DNA from 4 places in the Pseudomonas sp. MWU13-3659 genome. Region 2 is predicted to be linked to each of the others. Evidence: riboswitches for the same ligand, from Rfam matches in the RefSeq annotation. Region 2 holds a riboswitch; each other region holds the start of a gene.
The links. A riboswitch is a leader RNA that binds a small molecule or an ion and turns the genes downstream of it on or off. The one in region 2 is predicted to bind cobalamin.
Positions count from the first base shown of each region.

Region 1: linked by a shared signal. The riboswitch ahead of NGM28_RS02585 (TonB-dependent receptor) and the one ahead of cobW (cobalamin biosynthesis protein CobW) in region 2 are both predicted to bind cobalamin.
Region 3: linked by a shared signal. The riboswitch ahead of NGM28_RS25810 (ABC transporter ATP-binding protein) and the one ahead of cobW (cobalamin biosynthesis protein CobW) in region 2 are both predicted to bind cobalamin.
Region 4: linked by a shared signal. The riboswitch ahead of NGM28_RS22755 ((2Fe-2S) ferredoxin domain-containing protein) and the one ahead of cobW (cobalamin biosynthesis protein CobW) in region 2 are both predicted to bind cobalamin.

Region 1 covers NZ_JAMSHW010000002.1:30,215-33,993, forward strand. Annotated here, with positions in the region: gene NGM28_RS02585 (TonB-dependent receptor) at 1-1,698, opposite strand, end outside; cobalamin riboswitch at 1,808-2,012, opposite strand; gene NGM28_RS02590 (MFS transporter) at 2,089-3,462, opposite strand.
Region 2 covers NZ_JAMSHW010000003.1:100,373-104,151, reverse strand. Annotated here, with positions in the region: gene NGM28_RS05515 (CbtA family protein) at 1-591, opposite strand, end outside; gene NGM28_RS05510 (CbtB domain-containing protein) at 602-787, opposite strand; cobalamin riboswitch at 895-1,119, opposite strand; cobalamin riboswitch at 1,181-1,379, shown strand; gene cobW (cobalamin biosynthesis protein CobW) at 1,481-2,548, shown strand; gene cobN (cobaltochelatase subunit CobN) at 2,552-3,779, shown strand, end outside.
Region 3 covers NZ_JAMSHW010000038.1:30,049-33,827, reverse strand. Annotated here, with positions in the region: gene NGM28_RS25820 (FecCD family ABC transporter permease) at 1-313, opposite strand, end outside; gene NGM28_RS25815 (ABC transporter substrate-binding protein) at 313-1,275, opposite strand; gene NGM28_RS25810 (ABC transporter ATP-binding protein) at 1,272-2,048, opposite strand; cobalamin riboswitch at 2,158-2,363, opposite strand; gene NGM28_RS25805 (winged helix-turn-helix transcriptional regulator) at 2,386-2,781, opposite strand; gene NGM28_RS25800 (ester cyclase) at 2,914-3,468, shown strand; gene NGM28_RS25795 (polysaccharide deacetylase family protein) at 3,475-3,779, opposite strand, start outside.
Region 4 covers NZ_JAMSHW010000025.1:18,987-22,765, reverse strand. Annotated here, with positions in the region: gene NGM28_RS22775 (LysR family transcriptional regulator) at 1-307, opposite strand, end outside; gene NGM28_RS22770 (c-type cytochrome) at 454-828, shown strand; gene NGM28_RS22765 (hypothetical protein) at 1,189-1,446, shown strand; gene NGM28_RS22760 (DUF3077 domain-containing protein) at 1,591-1,878, shown strand; cobalamin riboswitch at 2,070-2,274, shown strand; gene NGM28_RS22755 ((2Fe-2S) ferredoxin domain-containing protein) at 2,369-3,106, shown strand; gene NGM28_RS22750 (DUF3630 family protein) at 3,222-3,551, shown strand; gene NGM28_RS22745 (hypothetical protein) at 3,636-3,779, shown strand, end outside.

The DNA.
Region 1 (3,779 bases), on a different contig from region 2:
GGCTTCCAGGCCGTCGGAAGTCTGCTGCCCGGCCTGCTGCTGGGTCTTGCTGGCCGGGTCGTAGACCAGCAGCTTCTTCTTGACGATGTGATAGGCCGCCAGGGTCCATTCGCCCTGGCCTTCCCAGAAGCGCTGCTTGATACCGAGCTCGGTCTGCTTCGCCTCGGTGAGGTCGAAGTCCATCTGCTTCTGGCTGAGGCTGATCAGGTTGCCGACGCCGTCCTCGCTGGTGGAGTACTGCCCATAGACCGAAAGGTCGTCGCTGAGCGCATAGACCAGCCCGGCGCGCCAGTTGCCGCCGCGCAGGCTGACGTCGCTGCGCGAGCCATCGACCAGGTTGTCACGGTCGATGTGGTTCTGGTCGCGGCGCACGCCGGTGACCAGCGACAGGCGCTCGGTCAGCTGGGTGCGGTTTTCCGCGAACAGGGCGACGGTGTGGGTGCTGGACAGGGTCTGCGGGCGCAGCGGCGAGGCGCTGTGGAACCCACCCGGTGCCGGGCGCCACGGGTCGACCAGGTCGACGCCGTCGTCGTTGTAGGGCGAATTGCTGTCGACGTTGAAGCGGATCTTGTTGTACTCGACACCGACCACGGTCTTGCTGGCCAGGCCGAACAGCCTTTGGTCGAAGGTGAAGCTCTGGCGGTCGCCGAACTGCTCCTGGTTGTGCTTGATCTCCAGGTAGCTGCCCCGTTGCAGCAGGCCGTCATCGGCGCTCCAGGTGTAGTCCTCGGCGTTGCGCCAGTGGCGGCGGCTCTTGATGTAGTACAGCTGGTTACTGGCCGAGACCGTGTCGCTGAGGGTCCAGTCGGTGGTCAGGCGCGTCCATTCGTCGTGGTAGCGCTGCACATCGTTGCGCACGTTGTAGTTCTTCTTGCGCAGGCTGTCGCGGTAGTGGCCGTCGATCAGCGGCGTGCCGTAGTAGTTGGCGGGCTCGGCGTCGCCGCGCTCGTGGGCGAGGGTGAAACTCAGGTCGTCGCTGGCATCGAAGCGCAGGGCGGCGCTGAGCGACAGGTTGCGCGAGTCGGTGCGGTCGACCCAGCCGTTGCCTTCCTGCTTGTTGAGCGTGACCCGGTAGCTCAGGCGCTCGCTCAGGCCGCCGCCGCTATCCAGGCCCAGTTGCTGGCGGTCCCAGGAACCGTAGCCCAGGCGCAGGTGGTTGTGGATTTCGCCGGCGAAGGGTTTTTTCGGGATCACGTTGACCACCGCGCCGGTGGCGCCTTCGCCGTACAACACCGAGGCCGGGCCGCGCAGCACGTCGATGCGCTCGACCATCCATGGGTCGACCGGGAAGGTCAGGGTGCCGGCGCCGGTGTACAGCCGCGCGCCGTCGAACAGTGTCATCACCGAACCCTGGCCGCTGAAACCGCGGGCCGACAGGCCGGTGCCGCCATCGCCGGGAGTGCCGATGAAGGTGATGCCCGGGGAGCGGGTCACGGCGTCCTGCACGGTGAGGTTGTTGCGTTGCAGAATCTGCTCGGCGGTGATGCTGCTGGTGCTGGCCGGGGTTTCCAGGGCGCTGAGGTTCAGCCGTGAACCGGCCTGGGTCGGGGTGGCCAGGTCGATGGCCGAGGGTTCGCGGGTCTCGGTGACCGCCGTGGAGGGCAGGGTGAGCGGGGCACCCTCGTGGTCGTCGGCCAGGGCCGGGAGCGAGACAGCCAGGCAGGCTGCCAGGGTGTGTAGCTTGTTGAATCGGGACATGTCGTTCCACTGCTGCAGGAATGAATGGATCCCGGTGGAAAACACGCAAAGGCGAACCGCATACGCAGGCGCGCACGCGATGACCGGCCTGCGCCCGCCCACCGCGGGTTGCCAAGTAAGGCTTCAGGCCGGTCTCCGGGCTTGCGAGGGTCGTGAAGCCTTCACCTTCCCATGCGTGTGCACAGTGGTCTGTCGAAGGGTTCGCTCGCTTACCGTTGCGGGGGCAGCGCCGGACTTGTCGTGAAAACGACTCACCGGCTTCCCGTTTCACCCTGCGCGCGGCGGCGCAGGACACCTGAAACTGGCGCGCATCTGACCATCGAACGAGGGGGGAGTCAATCATCTGGAGGGGCAGACCTGTCCGTGTGCGACAGGCCTGGCCCGGGGCGTTCAATGCCCGAACGCTTTCAGGCTGCCCTTGCGATTGGCTTCATAGGCTTCCTGCGCCATGGGCGTTGCCTGCGGGTTGCCCAGGTCTTCCATGGCCAGCCGGTGGGTTTCCGGCGCCAGGTACGCCGCGAACGCGCACACGCAGGTGATGAAGAACGCCAGCCCGCCGACCACCAGCGGGATATTGTCCGAACCCGGAGGCGCCACGGTGGCGAACAGCGCCGGCAGCATGGCGGTGAGCATGGTGCCGACGTTCTGTGCGATGGCCATGGCCGAGACCCGGTAGCGGGTCTGGAACAGCTCGGGGTAGAAGCTTGGGAACACCGCGTTGTAGCCCTGGTAGACCATGCCCCACATGACGATCGAGGCGGCGAAGGCCAGCGGCACGTTCTGAATGCTGATCGCATACAGGTAGACGAACGCCAGCAGGCCCGAGCCCAGGCAGCCGGCGATCATGGTCGGGCGGCGGCCGATCCGGTCGGAGAGGTTGCCGACGAAGGGGATCACCAGCACCGCGACGATATTGCCCACCACCGGGATCCACAGGTACACGCTCTTGTCGAAGCCGACGCCGTAGGCCGGTTGCACCGCGTAGGCCGCGCCGAAGATGGTGGCGACCACCGGGATCACGTTCATCAATGCCATGAACATCACCAGTACCATGTGCTTCCAGCTGTGGCGGAAGGCTTCGCTGATCGGCGACTTGGCGACCTTGTCCTGCTGCTCTTCCTGGACGAAGGCCGGGGTTTCGTGGACCTCCTTGCGGATGATGAAGCCGGCCACCAGCACCAGCGCACTCATCAGGAACGGGATGCGCCAGCCCCATTCGTTGAAGGCCTCGCTCGGCATGAAGTAGGCCAGCGGCAGGAACACCGCCGCCGCCATCACCTGGCCGGCCTGCACGCCTTGCAGCGTGTAGCTGGCGTAGTAGCCACGGCGGCCGAACGGCGCGTGCTCCATGATCATCGAGCTGGCCCCGGAGATCTCGCCGGCCACGGCGAAGCCCTGGACCAGGCGCAGCAGCACCAGCAGCGCCGGGGCGAGCAGGCCGATGTCGTGGTAGGTGGGCAGCAGGCCCACGGCCATGGTCGACAGGCCCATCAGGAACATGCACAGCAGCAGCACGTTCTTGCGCCCGCGGGTGTCGCCCCAGTGGCCGAGCACGAAGGCGCCCACCGGGCGGGCCAGGTAGCCGACGCCGTAGGTGGCCAGCGAGGCGATGATGGCCATCTTCGGGTCGGTGGAGGGGAAGAAGATCTGCGGGAAGATCAGTGCCGCGGCCTGGGCGTAGATGAAGAAGTCGTAGTACTCGAGGGCAGAGCCGATCCATCCGCTGGCGGTGGCTTTCTTGGCTTGGGAGCTTGAGCGGGCCATGTTGTCTCCGTTGTGCTTGTCGGTGGCCGAAAGGTCAGCGCGCACGGGGCGCGTGAACCGGGGGGCGATAAGGAGAAGACGAACATGGCGGTGCGGATCGCAGGGCGAGGAACGTGAGCATAGGTCGGTACCCGTTTTATTGAACTTATTATGTGGTGACGTTGGGCGGTGCGGCGCAGGACCCGCCGAACGACCGGCGTGGCAGCGAGAAAGGCCGGCGGGGGCCTGCGACTGGTGTTCATGGTTGTTCACGGGGGTGGGTGAATCAATTCGCCGGAACGGGTTTTGTTCGGTAATCGAACGAAAACTAACTATTC
Region 2 (3,779 bases):
GGCTTCCGGCGCCAGGCTCTCATGCACGGGCGGTTGCGGCGCGCCGATGACATGGGGGATGACCAGCAGGGCGACGCCGATCACCTTGAACAGCCAGTGACGGGCGAATACCAGCAGCGCCAGGCCTGCGGCAGTGGCGGCGGCGGTGCCGACCCACCAGGTCTGCCGTTGGCCCAGGTCGGCGGCTGCGGTACCGGGCAGTTCGGGCGGCAGGCCCAGGGTCGGCGCCAGGCAGAACACGGCGAAGCCGGCCAGGCCCCAGAGCGCGCCGGTGCTGACGCGGCCAGGCTCGCGCAGGCTGTACAGTGCGGCCAAGACCAGGGCGAAGCCTATCGCGACCACCAGGTTGCCGCCTGTGGTAGACAGCACACGCTGCCAGCCGTCCTCCGGTGCCCAGGCTTCGGCGTTGTGCTCATGTTCGTGGGGCGTGGCGGCCTCGCCATGCTCGTGGTGTTCGGCGGCGGGGGCGGCGTTCTCGTAGGTTTCCGCCTGAAGAATCAAGGGGGCCACCCAAACGCTTTGCAGGAGGGTCAGCAGCAGGGCAGCCAGCAGCCCGCTGAAGCCCGCGGTACGGGCGATGCGCGTGATCATGCGGGCGTACTCAGTGGCAGGGGAAGGCGGCGCTGTGGCGGGTGTCGTGCGCGGCGTTGTGCACCGCTTCGATGTGCGAGAAACCGGCGAAGTAGACCAGGCACAGGCCGAGCAGGCTGGCGCCGACGGCGACGATCATGCGCTGGCTGAGGCTGACGGGGGTGGCGATGCTGTGTTTCGTGCTGGTGATGGGCATGACGCGTTCCTCTGCTGTTGCTTTTGTCGGGCATTGGGGCAACGGGCAAGCGCGGCGACCCCGGACGAAGCTCGCCCAGGTATGCGACAGCGCCCGCCCACCGCGGGGTGTTCATGTGGTGTCAGGCCGGTCTCCGGGCTGGCGAGGTGGAGCAGGGCTCCGTTGTTGGCGTCACCTTCCCATGCCGAGTCGACGGGCACAGTGGTCAAGACGCTTCACTCGCTTACCGTTGCGGGGGCAGCACCGGCATTGTCCGGCCTCTAGTAGAGAGAGGCGTGACGCACCGGTTTCCCGTTTCACCCCAAGGGGGCACCTGAACGCAATGCGCTAGCAAATCATGGGGCGAACCATTGCGTCAATGGCGGCGGCGGTTGACCGCAAGCCAGGCTCTGCGTAGCCTTGCCGCTTCGAGGTTCTCCGGCGTTGGCCGGAGCTAAGACGGGAACGCGGTCGATGCCGCGGCTGCCCCCGCAACTGTAGGCACTGGAACGGATCGGCACAGCCACTGCGCACGCGCGGGAAGGCGCCATCCCGCTGGCAATCCTGCCGGCACAGTGCGAGCCAGGAGACCTGCCTCGCGACGTTTTCGACTTTCAACCGGGCGGGGTGATCCGGTGGCGAACCAGCCAGGCCGACAGGGCCCGTGGCTATCGTCCTGCATGCCCGCGCCACAGCCGCCAAGGGCACCGCGACATGAAAACACTGGCCAAGCTCCCCGTCACCATCGTTACCGGCTTCCTCGGCTCGGGCAAGACCACCTTGCTCCGCCATATGCTCGACAACGCCCAGGGCCGCCGCATCGCGGTGATCGTCAACGAGTTCGGCGAACTGGGCATCGATGGCGAAATTCTCAAGCAGTGCAGCATCGGTTGCAGCGAGGAAGAGGCCAATGGCCGCGTCTATGAGCTGGCCAACGGTTGCCTGTGCTGCACCGTCCAGGAAGAGTTCTTCCCGGTGATGCGCGAGCTGGTGGCCCGCCGTGGCGACCTGGACCACATCCTTATCGAGACCAGCGGCCTGGCGTTGCCCAAACCGTTGGTCCAGGCCTTCCAGTGGCCGGAAATCCGCAATGCCTGCACCGTCGACGCGGTGATCACCGTGGTCGACAGCCCGGCCGTGGCCGCAGGCACCTTCGCCGCGTATCCGGACCAAGTCGATGCCCAGCGTAAGCTCGACCCCAACCTCGACCACGAGTCACCCCTGCACGAACTGTTCGCCGACCAGCTGGCCAGCGCCGACCTGGTGGTGCTGAACAAGGCCGACCTGATCGACGCCGAGGGCCTGGCCAAGGTCCGTAAAGAGGTGGCCGAGGAACTGCCGCCAGCGGTCAAGGTGATCGAGGCCAGCAGCGGTCGCCTGCCGCTGGAGGTGCTGTTGGGCGTGGGGGCCGAGTCCGAGGCGCATATCGATGGCCGCCGCACCCACCACGACTCGCATCACGATGGCGATGACCACGACGACCATGACCACGACGCCTTCGACTCCATCTCCATCGACCTGCCCGAAGCCGACGAGAGCCTGCTGCTCGACGCCCTCACGCAACTGGTCACCGAGTTCGGCATCCTGCGCGCCAAGGGCTTCGCCGCCATCCCCGGCAAGCCGATGCGCCTGCTGATCCAGGGCGTGGGCACCCGCTTCGACAAGCACTTCGACCGCGCCTGGCGCAGCGAGGAGCCGCGCATCACCCGCCTGGTGCTGATCGGCCAGGACCTCGACGCCGCGCAACTGGAGGCGCGCCTGCGCCAGGCCCTGGGCGCCTGACCCATGCACCTGCTGCGGACCCAGCCCGGCGGCTTCGTGCCGGACGACAGCATCGCCGACCTCGGCCAGACCCCCGCCGAGCTGGTGATCCTCTGCAGCGGTGATTCGCACCTGGCACTGCTCGCCGAAACCGCCGAGCAGTTGCCGGAGGACTTCCCCAGCCTGCGCCTGGCCAACCCCATGCAGGTGCAGAACCATGCCTCGGTCGACCTCTATGTCGACGAGGTGCTGCGTCACGCCAAGGTGATTCTGGTCTCGCTGCACGGTGGCGTCGGCTATTGGCGCTATGGTGTCGAGCAACTGGTGGAACTGGCCAACCGAGGCGTGCAACTGATCCTGGTGCCCGGCGATGACCGTCCCGATCCGGAACTGACCGACCTGGGCACGGTGCGCGGCGAGCAAGCCGAGCGGCTCTGGCACTACCTGCGCCAGGGCGGCAAGGCCAACGCCGTCAACCTGTTCAACTGCCTGGCCAGCCTATGGCTCGGGCGTGACTACCCGTGGCATGAGCCGCAACCGTTGCCGCGCACTGCGGTGTACCACCCAGGCAAGGTCAGCGCGGTGCTGGAGGACTGGTACGCTGAGTGGAACCCGGCGTTCCCGGTGGCACCATTGCTGTTCTATCGTTCGCACCTGCAAGCCGCCAATACGGCTTTCATCGATGTGTTCTGCCAGCGCCTGCAAGCCTGCGGCCTGAACCCATTGCCGATCGCCGTGGCCAGCCTCAAGGAGCGTGCTTGCCTCGATCAGGTTGAAAGCTGGCTCGACGAGGTCGAGGCCGAAGTGGTGATCAATACCACCGGTTTCGCCTTGTCCAGCCCCGAACAACCCAACCTGCGCCCGCTGCGCCGCGACGTGCCGGTGTTGCAGGCGATCTGCGCCCAGGACAACCAGCCTGCCTGGGAACAGAGCGAGCAGGGCTTGGGCGCCCGCGACCTGGCCATGCATATCGCCTTGCCGGAACTGGATGGGCGCATCATCACCCGGCCGGTCAGCTTCAAGGACCTGGCCTGGCGCAGCGAGCGCAGCCAGTCCGATGTGGTCTGCTACCGGGCCCACCCCGAACGCATGGACTTCGTCGCCGAGCTGGCGCGGCGCTGGGTGGAGCTGGCACGCCTGGACAACCAGGAAAAGCGCATCGCCCTGGTACTGGCCAACTATCCGACCCGCGATGGACGTATCGGCAACGGTGTCGGCCTGGACACCCCAGGCGCTGCCTTGAACATTCTCC
Region 3 (3,779 bases), on a different contig from region 2:
CCCCCAGCAAGTGCGGGTCGGCCAGCGGATTGCGCGTCACGGCCTGCAAGGCGGCGCCTACCATGGCCAGCCCGGCGCCCACCAACGCGCCGAGCAGCACCCGTGGCGCGCGGATCTGCCAGACGATCTGCTCTTGGCCACGGCTGAAGTTGCCAGCCTCGGCGAGCCCTGCCTGCTTCAAGGCGATGTCCAGCACATTGGCCAGCGGCACCTGGGCCGCGCCGAAACCGAGTGAAACCAGGCAGGACAGCAGCAGGGCGGCCACCAGCCCGACGAGCAGCAGCCGGTAGGCCGAGGGGCTGCGCAGCGGCATCACGGCCGTGCCTGCGCGAACAGTTGCGGGTGCAGGGCGCCGGCCAGTTGCTCGATGGCGTCGGCGTTGTCCACCGAAGGGGTCACCTGGAGGTAGGACAGCACCACGAAGCGGCGCTCGCGGATGGCTTTCACGTCGGCCAGCGCCGGGAGCTGGAGCAGGAAATCGCGTTTCTGCTGCCTGGTGGTCGGCCCATAGTCGACGATCGCGATCACCTCGGGGTCGCGCTCGACGACGCTTTCCCAGCTGACCTCGGTCCAGCTGGCCTGCACGTCGGCCATCACGTTGTCGCCACCGGCCGCCGCGATCAGTGCTTGTGGCATGCCCAGGCTGCCGGAGGTGGTGGGGCGGTCCTCACCGCTGTCGTAGAGGAACACCTTGGGGCGGTCGTGGACGTTGGCGAGGGTCTGGGCAACCCGGGCGACCCGCTGGCGCAGTCCGGCGATCAGCGTCTGGGCACGCGGGGCCACGTCGAAGATCCGCCCGAGGTTGTCGAGGTCGGTGTAGAGGTCGTCGAGGCTCGCCGGGCGGCGGGGCATGATCCGCGAGCAGGACTCGCTCAGCTCGTACACCGGAATACCGAACGATGCCAGGCGCTGCGGCGTGAGCGTCCCGCCAACCTCCATGCCGTAGCCCCAGCCGGCGAACAGGAAATCGGCGTCCACGTCCAGCAGGTTCTCCACCGATGGGTAGCGTGGCGCCAGTTCCGGCAGGCCCGTCAACGCCTGGCTCAAGGAGGGGTCGAGGGTCTTCCAGCCGCTGATGCCGCTGTAGCCGATCATCCGCTCGCGCAGGCCGAGGGCCAGGAGCATGCCGGTCAGGTTGATGTCGTGGCTGACCGCCCGTTGCGGTGCCTGCTGGAAAGTCACCGTGCGGTCGCAACTGCGCACGTTCACGGGGTAGTCGCTGGCCGCCGCGATAAGGGGCAGGGCGGCAAGCAGGGTAAGTATCGATCGCTTCATGCGGGGCTGATCCAGGTGATGCGCGGGTGATGGGCCAAGGGGTGGCGGTCGACCAGGGCGCGGGTGCCGAAGACCTCGGCCAGGCACTGCTCGGTCAGCACCTCGGCGGGCGTGCCGCCCGCTTTGATGCGGCCTTGCTCGATGACGTACAGGCGGTCGCAGAAGGCGGCGGCCAGGTTCAGGTCGTGGAAGCTCGCCAGCAGGCCCAGGCCGGTGCCGCGCAAATGCTGCAGCAGCGCCAGCTGGTAGCGCGGGTCGAGGTGGTTGGTCGGCTCGTCCAGCACCAGCAGGCGCGGTTGCTGGGCCAGGGCCCGGGCCAGCAGCACACGCTGCTTTTCGCCACCGGACAGGTGGGCGAAGCCTTGCTCGGCGCGGTCTTCCAGGCCCAATTGGCGCAAGGCGGCCTCGATGGGCGCCGGGTCGCCGTCACCGTCGAGCCAGCCCAGGTGCGGCGTGCGGCCCATGGCGACGACGTCGCGCACGCTGAGGCCGAAGTCCTCGGGGAACTCCTGCAGCATCACCGCGATGCGCTGGGCCACCCAGAGCGGCGGGCGTTGCCAGACATCCTCGCCATCGAGCAGCACGCGCCCGGCCAGCGGGCGATTGAAGCGGTAGGCGCAGCGCAGCAGGCTGGTCTTGCCGCTGCCGTTGGGGCCGATCAATCCAACGAACTCGCCGGGGCGCACGTCGAGCGTGACATCGTCGAGCAGGCGTGGCTCGCCGGCAGCGGGTGACCAGTGCAGGCGCTCGATGCGCAGGAGGGGTGAAGACATGCAAACGCGCCCGTAGCGAGAAAGTGAAGCCCGGCGAGGTGGACGCATGAAGGCATTGCAGGCAGCGGGCCGCCCCAAGACCGGCACGCGCCCGCCCACCGCGGGAGTTGCCAAACAGAGGTTGCAGGCCGGTCTCCGGGCTTGCGAGAGGGGCGGGCATTCACCTTCCCATGCCGTCGGCACAGTGGTCTGTCGAATGCCTTGCTCGCTTACCGTTGCGGGGGCAGCGCCGGACTTCTCGCGATAAGCGAGGCACCGGCTTCCCGTTTAACCCCTGGCACGGCGGCCAGGGACACCTGAAACAAGGGGCGCATCTGAGCATTTATGCGCGGGCGAGTCAATCGAGGTGGCGCGCAGCCTGGCGGTCGTACTGCTGCTGGGCCAGCTGTATCGCGGGCATGTTCGACTCCGCCCAACGTGCCAGGCGCTCGACCGTGTCGCCCAGGGTCGCACCCAGTTCGGTCAGCGCGTACTCGACCGTGGGCGGCACGCTCGGATGCACTTCACGCTCGATCAGCCCGTCGCGTTCGAGGCGCTTAAGGGTTTGCGAGAGCATTTTCTGCGAGACCCCGGCCATGTCCCGGCGCAGTTGGTTGAAGCGGATGCGTTCGCCAGCGCTGAGGCGGTCGATCAGCAGCAGCGCCCATTTGTCCGCCAGGCGGTCGAGCACCAACCGCGCGGGGCAGGCGGGGGCGAATACGTCGTAGGCGGGGCATTCCCGGTAGTGGGCCATGCGGGGGTTACTCCAGGGTGACCAGGTGAGTGAAAAGTGCCTTCTTGAGGGCTTGGCGCCGACTGGATAGGCTTGTCTGCATGGTTCGCGGCCGCGCCATGCCTTCTCTGACGACACTTCAAGGAAATGAACATGAATACCGAATCCAAGGCTTCGGGGATGCGTGCCGGCCGCTGGTTGACGCCTCTGCTGCTGGCAGCTGCCGCAAACCTGGCCAGTGCCGGCGAACTGGTTGCGCCAGCCGTGCTGGTGGTCGACCACAGCCTGCCCAAGGCCCAGCTCGAACAGCAGATCCTCGCCGCCCGGCGCTATGACACCTTCTGGAACACCGGCGACGAAGCCATGGCCCGCGCCGCGCTGGCCGCGGACTTTCGCGACAACACCCTGCCGGCAGGACGGCTGCAGGGTGTCGAAGGCCCGCTGAACGCCTCGAAGGCCTTCCGCGCGGCGGTGCCGGACCTGCGCTGCGAAGTGCTGCAGATGATCGTTGCCGGTGACCGGGTCACCGCGGCCCTGCGCTTTACCGGGCATTTCACCGGCAAGCTGGGCGAGCACCAGGGGCAGGGCGAAGCCATCGACTTCATCGCGATGGACATCTATCGCATTGCCGATGGACGTATTGCCGAGGACTGGCACCTGGAAGACAACCTGACCTTCCTGCAACAGGCCGGGCTGGCCGCCCGCTGAGTTCAATCAGTCGAAGACCCTGGCCGGATTCAGCGGCGCATTGCCCTGGGCCAGGGTCCAGCGGGCGATCTCGTCCTTGCGCAGGAACGCCACGCCTGGGTGCGACTTGGCATAGGCGATGAACTGGTCGAGCGCGTGGGCCACGGTCGGTGTGCCGCCGATGCGGTCGTGGGCCGACAGCGACATCAGCCGGCGCCGCTGTCGGCCTTCGGCATACAGCACGTCGAATTCGTCCTTGAGCTCTTGCAGCAGGGCGGCGCCGGTCATCGCGGTGGAACCGGCGATGCGGCCAATGTCGTTGTTGCGCAGGG
Region 4 (3,779 bases), on a different contig from region 2:
GTGACAACCGGAAGCGCGCCTGGGATTGGCCCGGGTCGAAGTTGGATGCCCCCAGCAGATCATTGAGATGCCTCAGGGACTGCTCGAGCGGCCCCAGCAGGCTTTGAGCGCGGGCGGTCAGCACCAACTGGCCGTCACGGCGTATCAGCAAGGGGTCGTCGAAGTGCAGGCGAAGTTGAGCCAGGGCATGGCTGACGGCGGGCTGGCTTTTATGCAGGCGCACCGATGCACGTGTCACGTGCCGTTCCAGCAACAGCGCGTGGAGGGTCAGCAGGAGGTTGAGGTCGATCCGTCGTAGTGCTTCCAGCATGTGCTCGATTCTGTCCGATGCGTCGGGGCAGGGTAGCAACATGTCGAAGGGGATGACAGCTGCGCACTTATGGATGGCGCGGTCGGGTGGTGGCGTGTGATGCTGGTATCAAATGGATTTTGAGCCGTGGGAGCTGCTTGGGAATGAATGTTTCACGTATTGCGATGCTGGGGTTCTTGTCACTGCTGCAAGCGCCGCTGTCCTTGGCGGAAAACGCCAACGGAAAAAACCTCTTCGTGCAGCGGTGTGCCGTGTGCCATGGCGCGGATATCAAGGGGACGGGGCCGTTGGCCAAAAAGAGCAACCCGCCAACGCCGGACCTTACCAGCGCTGCGTTCAAGAAGCGCTTGAACGACTATCCAGGCGTTATCGTGTCTTCGGTCATCCTTCGCCCAAATGGAAACCTGATTCCGAAAACGCTGCAGGAGAACGGGGTGAAGATCCCGCCGCATGCCTGGAGCGTCAAGGATTTTCGCGACCTGCATGAATACATGAGTGGCGTGATTTTGAGGAAATGACTAGCTGGGGATGAAGTCCCACATGGGCTAATCAGACTTTCCCCATTTCACGTAGGGCGTTTCCCAAGCATGCTTTGAGCACTTTTGCGCTATCGAAGTGACGGCTAGTCTCGCCGGGTCGTTGCCAAATCAACGACCGGGCCTGCAAGCCCGTCTGAACATCGATCTGTGCTCACTTTCTGAGTCGCTGGCGCTTGTCAGTGGTTGTGCTCAATGGTGGCTGCGTGCGGTTGGCCTTCGGGCCGGCCGGGTTAGTGCTCGATGTTCCCCGGACTTGCAGACCCGCACGTAGCCGCCACCCATCTCCCGGCAGGTGATCGGGTGCCCGGTTGATCATTCATGAACGTCGAGTATGAAGTCATGTTGAAGATCGTCCCGGATCCACCACCTTCCATCGAATCCCCTCATTTCCTCGAAGACACCTTGGTCCACGCCACCGAGTACGTCATGTGCGCGCTGGCGGTGACGCATCAATCGCTGACTCACCTGCCCAAATCACCTGCCACGCTGGTGATGCTGACGGTGATGCACGAACTCGATGCCACCCGCACGTTGCTGGAGTCGGCGTTGGCTCAGCTACAGATGAGCACCCGGCCGCCGTCATACACGCTGCACTGACAGCCCTGCGCAGGCCCCTGTAGGAGCGGCTTCAGCCGCGATGCAGGCACCGCGGTACCTGGCACCAGCGTTGCTGGTGATCGCGGCTGAAGCCGCTCCTACAGGTAGCTCGGTCACCCCTTCAAAGCTTCAGAGGAACCTCGAATGGACAACGATCTCCCAGCAGACCACGGCCAACTCGGCTGGACCGTCGGCGCGTGCACGTTCATGGAAGGCGCCACCAAAGGCACGCGCCTGTTCCGCGTAGAGCCCGGCAACTGCGCCAATCACGCCATGGAACAAGCCTCGGTGCTACTCGATAGCGCCCGCCGCGCCTCATTCATCGGTGTGATGGACAACGAACCGGTGCTGGTCTGGGCGTCGCACTACCTCAGCGATATGGCCAAGGCGTTGATGGACGATGCGCATATGGGGATCTTGAAGAAAGTCTGAAATGGCAACCCAGCCACGACGTTTCAAATAGGTGCGCAACCTAGGGGAATCGATGCCTTCGCCTGGTGATTGGCCCGGCTGTGCCGGGCATCGCCAGCAAGGCTGGCTCCTACGGTTCCTGGTGCAGCATTGGCCTCTGTGGGAGTGCCGGGCCTGGTTCACCACCTTGACGCGCACTGCACCGAATGTTCACATGCCGCCCAGTTTCAGGTGTCCCAAGCCGCCGCGCCTGGGGTGAAACGGGAAACCGGTACGCGCTTCGCGCCAGTCCGGTGCTGCCCCCGCAACGGTATGCGAGTGATGCCCTCAATCAGACCACTGTGGCCAGCCGGCCATGGGAAGGCGAGGGCATCCAGCCTCGCGAGCCCGGAGACCGGCCTGGAATCTTTTGGCGACAATCCTGCGGAGGGCAGGCATGGGTCGGTCTGGGCCCATGCTCGATGCCTGCCTGTGTGTGCTTCTGCGAAATTCACTTCGAGAAGAGCATGTGATGACTTACCAGCGCGTCTTGTTTGTCGGGCCGGGCCTTGCGGGCGGTTCAGCGGCCGAAGCTTTTGGCGCGGAGATCCGCCAGCTGCGGGGCGAATCCGCTCGGGACGATGTCGTCGACACCCTGGACGGGTTTGAGGGCCTGTGGGCGGTCTTGCGCAAGACCTTCGCCGACGGGCTGGAACGCGTGCTGGTGGTGGACCTGGAACCCATCTCCGACGGCGCCTACCTGGACTGGCTGCGCGATGAACTGGGGCGCATCGCACGTGAGCATGGGCACCAGCCGCAAGTCTGGGTCACGGCGCAGGCGTTGGGACGCCGTGGCCTGGATGCGCGAATGGCCTGTGCGAGCATCGAGGATCACTCACGGCATCTGGCCTGCGATCAGGTCAATGCCGTGGCAGCCGACGCCGACTGGTCGAAGATCCCGGACCATGCACGCCAGGTGTTCCTTTGCACTGGCCCGCGTTGCGTCCGTCGAGGCGCCTTGCCACTGTGGAAGCAACTGCGCCGCGAGTTGCTGCAGCGGCAACTGATCGAGGTGCCGGGTGGTGTGCTGCTGACGCGCACGGCTTGCCAGTTCCCCTGCAACCTGGGGCCGGTGCTGACGGTGTACCCCGACGCTTGCTGGTATCGGGTGCGCGACAATGAAGAGGTGCAGCACCTCGTCGAGGTACATCTGTCGGGCGGCGAGGTTGCGACCAAACTGCTGGTTCACGGGCGAGAGCTCAATCGGTAGGGGTTGAGGGTTACGCCAAACATGCAAGTGGTCGTGCGTAGGTCATTCAGTCTCACTTTGGTGCGAGAGTCGGTTGGGTAGGGAAGGGATGTTCGGCTTTAATCCAGGTGGTGCTATGGCCGCTTACGACCCATTGCTGCCGCTCGCGAGAAACACGAAAATCTGCATTCGCTTGGTGAGGTGGCGCATGACGACCATAGAAATATCAGAACTCGCCGACTGGAAACTGTTCGAGAACGTGGCTCAGAAGCTTGAGCACGGATTAAGCGGTTACTGGAATGAAAAATTGGACGGACTTGACCAGCGCTATTGGGATCTCATAGTGGGCGAACAGACGCTTACCCTTCACCTTGAGCACTATCTGGGCATTTCAGTATCTGTACCTGATAATGCCGATGAGATGGCTCAACGAGTACGTGCATTGTTGAGTAGCTGTGGCGCGTAGCCGGCAGCGGCTGAAAGCACGCAGAAGCCGGTCAATACGGTCACTACCATTCCAAGCACACTAGTGAGTATTCGGAGGAAGTAGATGAGCGAGAATTTCACCTATGTATGGTTACTGCCGCTGCTGGAAAAGCCGTTAGAAGAAGGCGCACAAGAGTTGCCCCGTGCGATAAAAGACCTTGGAGAAAAATGCACACTTCCTGCCGGCATAGCTTTGCAGCCGCTGGTC